DNA from 3 places in the Neobacillus sp. SAB-20_R2A genome. Region 2 is predicted to be linked to each of the others. Evidence: riboswitches for the same ligand, from Rfam matches in the RefSeq annotation. Region 2 holds a riboswitch; each other region holds the start of a gene.
What was found. Region 2 has a riboswitch for thiamine pyrophosphate ahead of thiC (phosphomethylpyrimidine synthase ThiC). Riboswitches for the same ligand answer to the same signal wherever they lie in the genome.
Positions count from the first base shown of each region.

Region 1: it holds a riboswitch for thiamine pyrophosphate, as region 2 does, so the genes downstream of both, V5M37_RS12220 (acetylornithine deacetylase) here and thiC (phosphomethylpyrimidine synthase ThiC) in region 2, are expected to answer to the same signal.
Region 3: it holds a riboswitch for thiamine pyrophosphate, as region 2 does, so the genes downstream of both, tenI (thiazole tautomerase TenI) here and thiC (phosphomethylpyrimidine synthase ThiC) in region 2, are expected to answer to the same signal.

Region 1 is NZ_CP145895.1:2,494,460-2,497,932, forward strand. Features, by position in the region: gene thiD (bifunctional hydroxymethylpyrimidine kinase/phosphomethylpyrimidine kinase) at 1-304, shown strand, start outside; gene thiE (thiamine phosphate synthase) at 301-942, shown strand; gene thiW (energy coupling factor transporter S component ThiW) at 950-1,459, shown strand; TPP riboswitch at 1,460-1,563, shown strand; gene V5M37_RS12220 (acetylornithine deacetylase) at 1,636-2,925, shown strand; gene tenA (thiaminase II) at 2,931-3,473, shown strand, end outside.
Region 2 is NZ_CP145895.1:5,671,408-5,674,880, reverse strand. Features, by position in the region: gene V5M37_RS27705 (VanZ family protein) at 1-70, opposite strand, end outside; gene V5M37_RS27700 (peptidoglycan DD-metalloendopeptidase family protein) at 202-1,059, shown strand; TPP riboswitch at 1,420-1,532, shown strand; gene thiC (phosphomethylpyrimidine synthase ThiC) at 1,686-3,449, shown strand.
Region 3 is NZ_CP145895.1:3,693,054-3,696,526, reverse strand. Features, by position in the region: gene V5M37_RS17880 (histidine kinase N-terminal domain-containing protein) at 400-1,506, opposite strand; TPP riboswitch at 1,719-1,828, shown strand; gene tenI (thiazole tautomerase TenI) at 1,890-2,591, shown strand; gene thiO (glycine oxidase ThiO) at 2,575-3,473, shown strand, end outside.

The sequences.
Region 1 (3,473 bases), 2.8 Mb from region 2:
TGTGTTGAAAGGCGGCCATGATGAAAACCCTTCAGAATCAACAGACCTCCTCTTCGATGGAAAAGAATTCTATACTTTTACGAGTAAGCGAATTCCGACTAAGAACACACACGGCACTGGCTGCACTTTTTCAGCAGCGATTACTGCTGAACTGGCTAAGGGAGCAGATGTATATCAAGCGGTCATCAAGGCGAAGGATTTTATTCAGGCTGCAATTGAAGATGGGATTGCGATTGGACAGGGACATGGGCCGACAAACCATGGGGCTTACCGGAAAAGGATCATGGAGATGGTCCAATCATGATAAACTTACGAGAAGCCTTGAAAGTATATTTTATTATGGGAACAGCCAATTGCAGGAAGGACCCGGTTGAGGTATTGAAAGAAGCCATCGCCGGAGGAATTACCTTTTTTCAATTTCGGGAAAAAGGCGAAGGGGCTTTAATCGGGGAAGAAAAATATGCTCTTGCGAAAAAACTGCAAAGCCTATGCAAAGAACACAGAATTCCGTTTATCGTTAATGATGATCTTGAACTGGCAATCGCGCTTGACGCAGATGGGGTTCATATTGGTCAGGAGGATGAACCGGCTGTAACAGTCAGAAATCAAATTGGCGATAATAAAATTCTTGGTGTATCCGTTCATACACCGGAGGAGGCCGAAGAAGCACTTAGCGCTGGTGCCGATTATTTCGGAATTGGACCGGTTTATCCAACAAAAACGAAGGCCGATGCAAAGCCATCAAGAGGGACTGCACTGATCGAGGAACTGCGAAGTCAAGGAATTGCTGTACCGATTGTTGGAATTGGCGGGATTACAAGTGAAAATGCGGCAACTGTCGTGGAAGCCGGAGCGGATGGCGTTTCAGTTATTACCGCCATCAGCCTTGCCGATTCACCGCACTTAGCTGCAAAGGCTTTGCGAAAAAGTGTAGGGGAGTGAAGAGATCATGAAAAAAACGTATAAGCTTACGTTAACTGCTATGATGATTGCGATGGGGACTCTTTCAAGTAATTTGGTCGTGATTCCGATTGGCTTTACAAAGGTTTTTCCAATGCAGCATTTTTTAAACGTTCTTTCCGCGGTTCTGTTGGGCCCTTATTATGCCGTGGCCCAGGCCTTTTGTGTTTCCCTGCTTCGGAATATGATGGGCACAGGTTCGCTTTTTGCGTTTCCTGGAAGTATGGTCGGGGCATTTCTAGCCGGACTATTATTTTGGAAAACTAGAAAAATCTACTTTGCTGTTATAGGAGAAGTTATTGGGACGGGAATTCTTGGAGCATTGCTTTCCTATCCTATTGCAACCCTAATCCTCGGGCAGAAAGCAACTCTATTCGGGTTTATCCCATTATTTATTTTCAGTTCCTTTGCCGGAGCACTGCTTGGATTTGTGATTTTAACGATTTTCTTAAGGAAGAAAGTGCGGCTTGGCGAGAAAAATATCACAGTAACTAAATAGAACCTTCACTGGGGGAAGCCTAAAAGGCTTGAGATGGGCACAGCTCCGAACCCTTTGAACCTGAACTGGATGATTCCAGCGGAGGGAAGTGGACCGTCAGAACCCACTCTTACCTTTGCTATAAAGAGTGGGTGTTATTTTTTTAAAACCTAGAATAAATTTAGGAGGCTTTAGGAATGGTTGGTCTGGAAAATTTAATAGAAACGATCGGACAAGAAGTGGAAGCTAGGGAAGCCGAACTGCTTAAACTTTTGAGCGACCTAATTGCGTTTCCGACTGAAAGTCCTCCGGCCCGGAATACAACGGGAATCCAGGAGTTTCTTAAAAGCTATTTAGGAGACATGGGATTTCAAACCGATATGTGGGAAGTATATCCTGGGGATTCGAATGTGGTTGGAATTTTAAAGGGTGAATCCTCCGAGCAATATAGCAGCTTAATTGTCAACGGACATGTGGATGTTGCTGAGGTTGGCGACGAAAAGGAATGGGGGGCGGACCCGTTTTCTGCCAGAATCAAGGATTCCTATATATATGGACGCGGTGTTGCCGACATGAAAGGCGGTATTGCCGCATCCCTCATTGCTATAAAACTTTTAAAAGAGCTTGAGGTTCCGCTTAAAGGAGATTTGCAATTTCAGTCTGTTATTGGAGAAGAAGTTGGCGAGGCAGGAACGCTTGCTTGTTTGGAAAGGGGCTATTCTGCTGACTATGCAGTGGTAGTTGACACAAGCGATTTACATATTCAAGGGCAGGGCGGCGTCATAACCGGCTGGATAACGATTCAAAGCAAAGAAACCTATCATGATGGGATGAGGAGAAGGCTGATTCATGCCGGCGGAGGCATCAATGGTGCCAGTGCGATTGAAAAAATGACGAAAATCATCGAAGGCCTTCAAGACCTTGAACGCCACTGGGCTGTGACAAAGAGTTACGAAGGTTTTCCACCAGGTATGAATACAATTAATCCTGCTGTAATCGAGGGCGGAAGGCATGCTGCGTTTGTTGCCGACCGCTGCGCCTTGTGGGTTACCGTTCATTTCTACCCAGATGAAGATTACGAAGAGATTATAAAGGAGATTGAGCAGCATATTGGTGCAGTGGCAGCTGCGGATCCATGGCTTCGTGACAATCCACCGGAATTTGTTTGGGGCGGTAAATCTATGATAATCGATCGTGGTGAAATATTTCCTTCCTTGGAGCTTGATGTGGACCATTCAGGAACCCGAATGCTGGCAAGCGCCTTTGAAAAAACGCTTATGAAAAAGCCTGTACTCGATATGTCAACGACGGTAACAGATGCAGGCTGGCTTGGCCGTGCAGGAATTCCGACAGTTATTTTTGGGCCGGGAAAACTAGAGGATGCCCATGCTGTTAATGAGAAGGTCGAGATTCGGCAATTGTTAGACTTTACAAAAGTGTTAGCTCAATTTATTGCTGTCTGGTGCAACACACGAAAGGGGGAGTAAAGCCAATGAAATTTTCTGATCGGCTTTTTGAAAAAGTTAAGGGAATTTGGGAGAAAACACATAAGCATCCATTCGTAGTCGGGTTGGGACGTGGCGATCTTCCGGTCGAATCTTTTATCCGCTATATGAAGCAGGACTACGTGTTTCTTATTGACTATTCAAAGTTGTTTGCGTTTGGAACGGTGAAGGCGAGAGATGTTGAGACCATGGCAGCTTTTGCAAAGCTTTTAGATGAAACCTTACATGGTGAAATGGACCTTCACCGCGAGTATGCGAAACGGTTTGGAATTTCGGAACAGGATCTTGAAGGCACCGAAGCTACTCCGATTAATTTAGCTTACACCCGCTACATGTTAAATGTGGCTCAAAATGGTTCTTTGGAGGAATTAATATCAAGTCTGCTGCCATGTATGTGGAGCTATTGGGAAATCGGTAAAATGCTAGCAGAAAACTATCAAAACTCTAGCGATCATCTATTATACGGCGACTGGGTGAAAATGTACTCTTCTGATGAATTTGGGTCGCTGGCTCTCTGGCTAATCGATTTG
Region 2 (3,473 bases):
TCGATTGGATAAAGATGGCTGCCATATAAAGCACGGGCAGGACCCGCAGCACCCATTTTAAAGCCTTCATGAAACAATTCCCCCTAAAAGTTTTTCAAAAAGATGCATAAAAACGCAGGCGATTACAAAAAATAAAATTTTTTTCAGACTAGTGTATATAATTCTAGTTATCTGTTCAGAATGATTGCTGAGGTGATGAAAATGAGAGAGGAAGAAAACAAACGATCTTCTCAAAGTTCCAGCGTAAAACGCTTTTTCAAGAAGCGTTGGGTATTTCCAGCCATCTATATCGCAAGTGCAGCAATCATTTTAACAGGTGTTCTTTGGTATCAGTCCAGTGCAGGAGACTCAGACAAATACGATTACAAGTCTACTGATATTACTGGCAAAAAGACCAACCCGCCTGCAGTTGAAGTTAACTCGGCTTTAGAAAACGTCAAAATGCCGGTGAAGGATGCAGCATCTGCGGTCATCAAGACAAAGTTCTATGATTTCAGCGGGAAAGCTGAAGACCAGGAAGCCGCATTAGTATTCTACGAGAACACATACAATCCGAATACTGGTGTCGACATCACCATGAAGGACGGCGAAACGTTTGATGTATTAGCATCACTCAGCGGAACTGTCACCCGTGTTGAAGAAGACGCGGTGCTTGGAAATGTCATCGAAATTGAACACGACAAAGGTATTGTAACACAATATCAGTCCGTGAAAGACATTAAAGTTGAAGTTGGCGACAAGGTGAAACAGGGAGATGTTCTTGCCAAGGCTGGGCAAAGCATGTTCAATGAAAAAGCTGGAACACACGTCCATTTTGAAATTCGTAAAGATGGCGTCGCGGTTAACCCTAGTAAGTATATCGACAAACCGGTAAGCACTTTACAAGAAGCGACTCCTTCAAACAGCAAGGAATCTATGCAAACAACTCCTAGCGAAAAAAAGCAGCAGGAGTTGGAGGATCCAGCTGGCTCCGACGACCAGTCTTCCGATAAGGAAACAGACGACGGCAAGACCAAAGAAGACGAGTCCACTAACTCAAAAGAAAAGACAAATTCTTAATATTGAAAGTATAAGGGGAAGGGGAGTACTTCCTCTTTTTTTTACGTTTTTTTTCAAAAAAAGAATCCGGCCGAGTGCCAGATTCCGCACATTAAGCAAAAAAATAGGACCCGGCCGATTGCCGGATCCAACACGATATATTAAAAGGGGGGGTTATGAAAAAGTGTGACTGAGATTGTCCTTTTCACACTTTTATCTTACCCTGCAGATATGAACAAACTATGAACAAAAGGTGAAAGTTTGAAAAACAGTTATGAGAATTATCTGTTCCGATAACCACAAAGTTTACCAAAAAGCTTTCCATTTCCAAAAATTTCTGATATATTTTGACTGTAAGATTATAACTTAATATTGTTTGAAATGCTCTACTGGGGGGGTCCGATGGCTCGGACTGAGAGAAGAATGCATAAATTCTTTGACCCTTTGAACCTGATCTGGATTATACCAGCGTAGGGAAGTAGTATCAAAGGTGTCCGTGTTTAATTTGGGTACCGCTACTTTTGGATGAAAAAATCAGGTTCTGTGCAAACAGAACCTTTTTGTATTGTCCTCCATTACTTTCCAGTAATGAACTGCGCTGTAACTCCCAGGGTGCAAAATCAAACCATTTTGAAGGAGGAAGTTACATGCAGAAGCAAGTGGAAGGGAACATCGAGTTAAAATCACAATTCACTGGAAGTAAAAAGGTATATGTCGAAGGGGCAAGACCTGATATTAAGGTTCCGATGAGAGAAATTCAACTTAGTCGAACCGTTGCTGCTTTTGGAGAAGAAGAAAATGAGCCTGTTCGGGTCTATGATACGAGCGGCCCCTACACAGATTCGAATTATCAGGTCGATATTCAAAGCGGACTTCCAGCATTGCGTAAGAATTGGATTCTCGAGCGGAATGATGTGGAGGCTTATGTTGGAAGAGAAATAAAGGCCAAGGATAACGGATACCATGAAGGGGACCAACGTGCAAACCTTGAATGGTATCCCAATGTAAATAAAACACCCCTAAAAGCTAAAACAGGAAAAAATGTTACCCAGATGCATTATGCCAAAAAAGGCATTATTACCCCTGAAATGGAGTACATAGCCATTCGTGAACATAGGGACCCGGAATTTGTTCGTGCGGAAGTTGCCAGCGGGAGAGCGATTATCCCAGCCAATATCAATCACCCGGAAAGCGAACCGATGATTATAGGACGAAACTTTCATGTGAAAATTAATGCAAATATCGGGAATTCGGCTGTTACCTCCTCTATAGAGCAAGAGGTTGAAAAAATGACGTGGGCAACTCGCTGGGGCGCCGATACCATCATGGATTTATCGACCGGAAAAAATATCCACACAACGAGAGAATGGATCATTCGCAATTCTCCCGTACCAGTCGGAACGGTCCCAATCTATCAGGCACTTGAGAAGGTAAATGGGATTGCCGAGAATTTAACATGGGAAATTTACCGCGATACGTTAATTGAACAGGCGGAACAAGGCGTCGACTATTTTACGATCCATGCCGGCGTTTTGCTGCGATATATTCCTTTAACGGCAAAACGGACAACAGGCATTGTATCCCGCGGCGGCTCGATTTTGGCGCAATGGTGCTTGGCTCATCATAAGGAAAATTTCCTCTATACTCATTTTGAAGAAATATGTGAAATCCTGAACCAATATGATATCTCTGTTTCTCTGGGAGACGGGCTCCGTCCAGGCAGTATTGCCGATGCAAATGATGAAGCACAATTCGCAGAGCTTGAAACGCTCGGAGAATTAACAGACATTGCCTGGAAACATGATGTGCAGGTGATGATTGAAGGGCCTGGTCATGTACCGATGCATATGATCAAAGAGAACGTCGATAAGCAAGTGGAAATTTGTAAAGAAGCGCCATTTTATACGTTAGGACCTTTAACCACCGATATCGCACCAGGATATGATCATATTACTTCAGCTATCGGAGCGGCGATGATCGGCTGGTTTGGAACGGCGATGCTCTGTTATGTGACACCCAAAGAGCATCTAGGCTTACCGAACAAAGATGATGTTCGGGAAGGAGTCATTGCTTATAAAATTGCCGCTCATGCCGCTGATTTGGCCAAAGGGCACCCCGGTGCACAAAAAAGAGACAACGCTTTATCGAAAGCCCGTTTCGAATTTAGATGGGAAGACCAGTTTAATCTTTCTTTGGATCCGGAGCGTGCAAGGGAATACCATGACGAAACATTGCCATCGGAGGGGGCAAAAACAGCCCATTTTTGCTCCATGTGCGGGCCAAAGTTCTGTTCGATGAGAATATCACATGACATTCGGGAAAAGGCAGCGAGTAAAGAAGTGGACATCGAAGAAGGCATGAGAAAAAAAGCGGAGGAATTTATTCATGATGGATCAAGAATTTATCGATGAGACGAATTCCATTAAGGTAATAGA
Region 3 (3,473 bases), 2.0 Mb from region 2:
CATAGAAAGGTTATATGCGCCCGAACTGATGAATCATAGAGAAGTTTGGTCGCATAGAAAGGTTCTATGCACCCGAACTGATGAATCATAGAAAAGTTCGGTATCATAGAAAGGTTCTATGCGCCCGAACCGTTGAATCATAGAAAAGTTTGGTATCATAGAAAGGCTATATGCACCCGAACTAATGAAACATAGAAAAGTTTGGTCGCATAGAAAGGTTCTATGCACCCGAACTGATGAATCATAGAAAAGTTCGGTATCATAGAAAGGTTTTATGGGCCCGAACCGTTGAATCCATAATAGTTGGGCATCATAGAAAGACAAAATGCGCCCGACCAGCTTATTTTAACTGGTTTCTTTTTTTACAAAAAAAAACCGCCTTGGCGGTGCTTTTGAATTCTAATTATGTTTAATAGGAAATGTAAGTTGAAAGGTAGTTAAGTGATTATCTGACATACATTCTATTTCACCGTGATGTTTCTCAACAATATTCTTACAAACGAATAAGCCGATACCGGTACCTAGTTTCTTAGTAGTGAAGAAGGGTTCGAAAATTAAATGTACTGCTTCAGGATCGATAGTGGGGCCATTATTAGAAATACGAATTTTGATTTGGTGATCATCTATATTTGTTTGGATATCAATTTTCCGCAGATTTTCTTCTTCACACACAGCGTCAACTGCATTTATTAATAGGTTTAGAAAAACTTGTTTTAACTCATTCCTATCGCCAGTAATACAAATATCAGCATCGATATTTGTATGAATTTGGACATTGCCATCGACGATGCTTGGATAGAGGAAATCAAGCACATCTTCTATTAATAAATGGATGGTAATGTCTTCATTCTGGCTTTCTGCCAGCGTGTTTAGTTTTGATGTATGAAGGAACTGAGTAATCCTGAACTTAAGTTGATCTAATTCTTGGCTGACGACATCTAAATATGGTAGATTAGGATGCTCGTGCTTTAATAGTTTTATAAAGCCCATAACGGAAGTGAGCGGGTTGCGAAATTCATGAACAAAGCTAGAAGACATTTGTCCAAGAATCGCCAACCGGTCCTTATGTGTTTGAGAAATAAATAAATTTTGTTCTTGTAGTTTCTTATCTTTGATTTCGGTGTACTTAGAAACAGCGTAGAAACAGAATAAATCAAACTGTTTATTGACCAAGTCAATCGTTGGCTGCAGCTCTTCTGGTATGAGTCCGGAAAGGTTTAAATATTTAATAATTATACTTCTGCCCAGATTTACATTATAAACAAATTCCCCAATATTGACATTAGCCTCGACCCGTTCCAGGGCTACTTTGTGCGCCAATGATTTAACATCTTCATCAGAGAATCCCTTTAAAATTGAATTAGTTATGAGATGGTACATTAAATGACCATTCTTTAATATTAGCTCTGGATTATCCCGGTAATGATGGATAATAATTTGCTCTTCCCAAAAATGTATAAACTTTTGTTCATTCTCAATTAGAAATTGGCCTACTTTTTTATCCATACACAGCCTGCTTTCCACTATATTAAAGTGATTATAGCATAAAAATTTGATGCATGGGGACGGTTCTCGTGCCTCAAAATAGGTGTAAATAAGAAATATTTCAAAGCAATTTGATGAAATGTACGAGCAAATAAAGTTTGAAATGTTTGACTTTTTAGAATAAAATGTTACCATATATCCATATGAGGTAATCTTTTCAAATGAATATGAATCAAATCCGCTAGAGGTGCCTTTTTGAAAAGGCTGAGATTGAAGTGTGACTTCGGGACTCTATGAACCTGATCTGGTTAATGCCAGCGTAGGGAAGTGGACAACGGGATTTTTGGAGAGCAAAATTTTTATTTCTAAATTTCGGCCACTTTCTTACAAAAGGAAGTGGCTTTTTGTTTTGCCTGTTTTGCGCTTCCTTAGACCAGCGAAATCCATTCAAAGGGGGGAGTTGTATTTTTACTAGTCTAAAAGAAAAAGAGTTGCATCTTATATCCAATGGTAAAATGTCGATCCACCAATTGGCTGAAATAGCGAAGGATATTCATCCATTTGTAACTGCGCTACACTTGCGGGAAAAACAAAAATCAGCAAAGGAGCTTTTTCAAGCAGTCGAACTTTTAACAAATGTAAACGTCCCTCTATCAAAAATCGTGATTAACGATCGGGTAGATGTTGCAATCGTGGCAAAGGCCCTTGGTGTTCAATTAGCCTATCATAGTTTAGATACAGCCTGTGTAAAGGAGCATTTTCCTCAACTTAGGGTCGGGACTTCCATTCACTCTTATGAAGAAGGAAAAAATGCAAAGGAGAATGGAGCTGATTTCGTTCTATACGGTCATGTCTTCCCTTCGCAATCAAAACCAGGAAAGACCCCAAAAGGACTAGAGGAATTAACACGGCTGTCACAGCTGAACATTCCCGTGATTGCCATTGGCGGGATAACGCCGGAGAATACGGAAGAGGTCCTACAGGCAGGGGCAACGGGTATCGCTGTCATGTCAGGTGTTTTAGATGCTCGTGACCCCTTATTAGCCGTAAAGTCCTACATACATGCATTTAGAGATGGAGGTGGGAAATATGGATCATACATTTGATGTTGCCATAATTGGAGGTGGTGTTAATGGAGCCTCGATTGCCTATCAGTTATCAAAGCAAGGAAGAAAAGTCATCATTATTGAGAAAGAACAAATCGGCTGCCAAGCATCAAGTGCTGCCGCCGGAATGCTGGCTGCGCAAGCTGAACTTGAACATGACGGTCCATTATTCAAGTTGGCGATAAAAAGTCAAGCAATGTTTTCGGCTCTCGCTAATGAATTATTGGAAACTACTGGTGTGGACATCGAGTTTGTCAATAAAGGGATGTTAAAAATTGCAGAAACCGAAGACATAGCAGAAGAAGTAAAAAAACAAGTCACCTTTCAAAAGAAATGGGATCCAACCATAAAATGGCTGGATGCGAAGGAATTACAAGAAATGGAACCGTCACTTTCACCAAGCGTACCTGGAGCGATGTATCTCCCGAACGACGGGCATGTACAGCCTGCAAAGTTAACGCAGGCGTTCGCAACAGCGGCGGTCCATTTTGGTGCTAAAATACTTGAAAACACCGAAGTGCTATCTTTTCTTTATCAAAACGGTCAGGTGATAGGGGTGCAAACCACGAACGGAACCATCCTTAGTGATAACTTTGTTGTTGCGGCCGGTGCTTGGGCGGCCCAATTAATGCGTGAATCTGGTTTAGAGATGAATATGTATCCTGTTAAAGGTGAATGCTTTTCAGTTAAAACAGAAAGGCCAATTATCAATAGAACCATTTTTTCAGATAAACGTTGCTATCTTGTACCAAAAAAGAATGGAGAAATTTATATTGGTGCGACCATGATTGAACATACATTCGATAAAAAGGTAACAGCAAAAGGGATTTCCACTTTACTGGAAAGAGCAACCCAAATCATACCGCAAATTAAAGAGGCAGC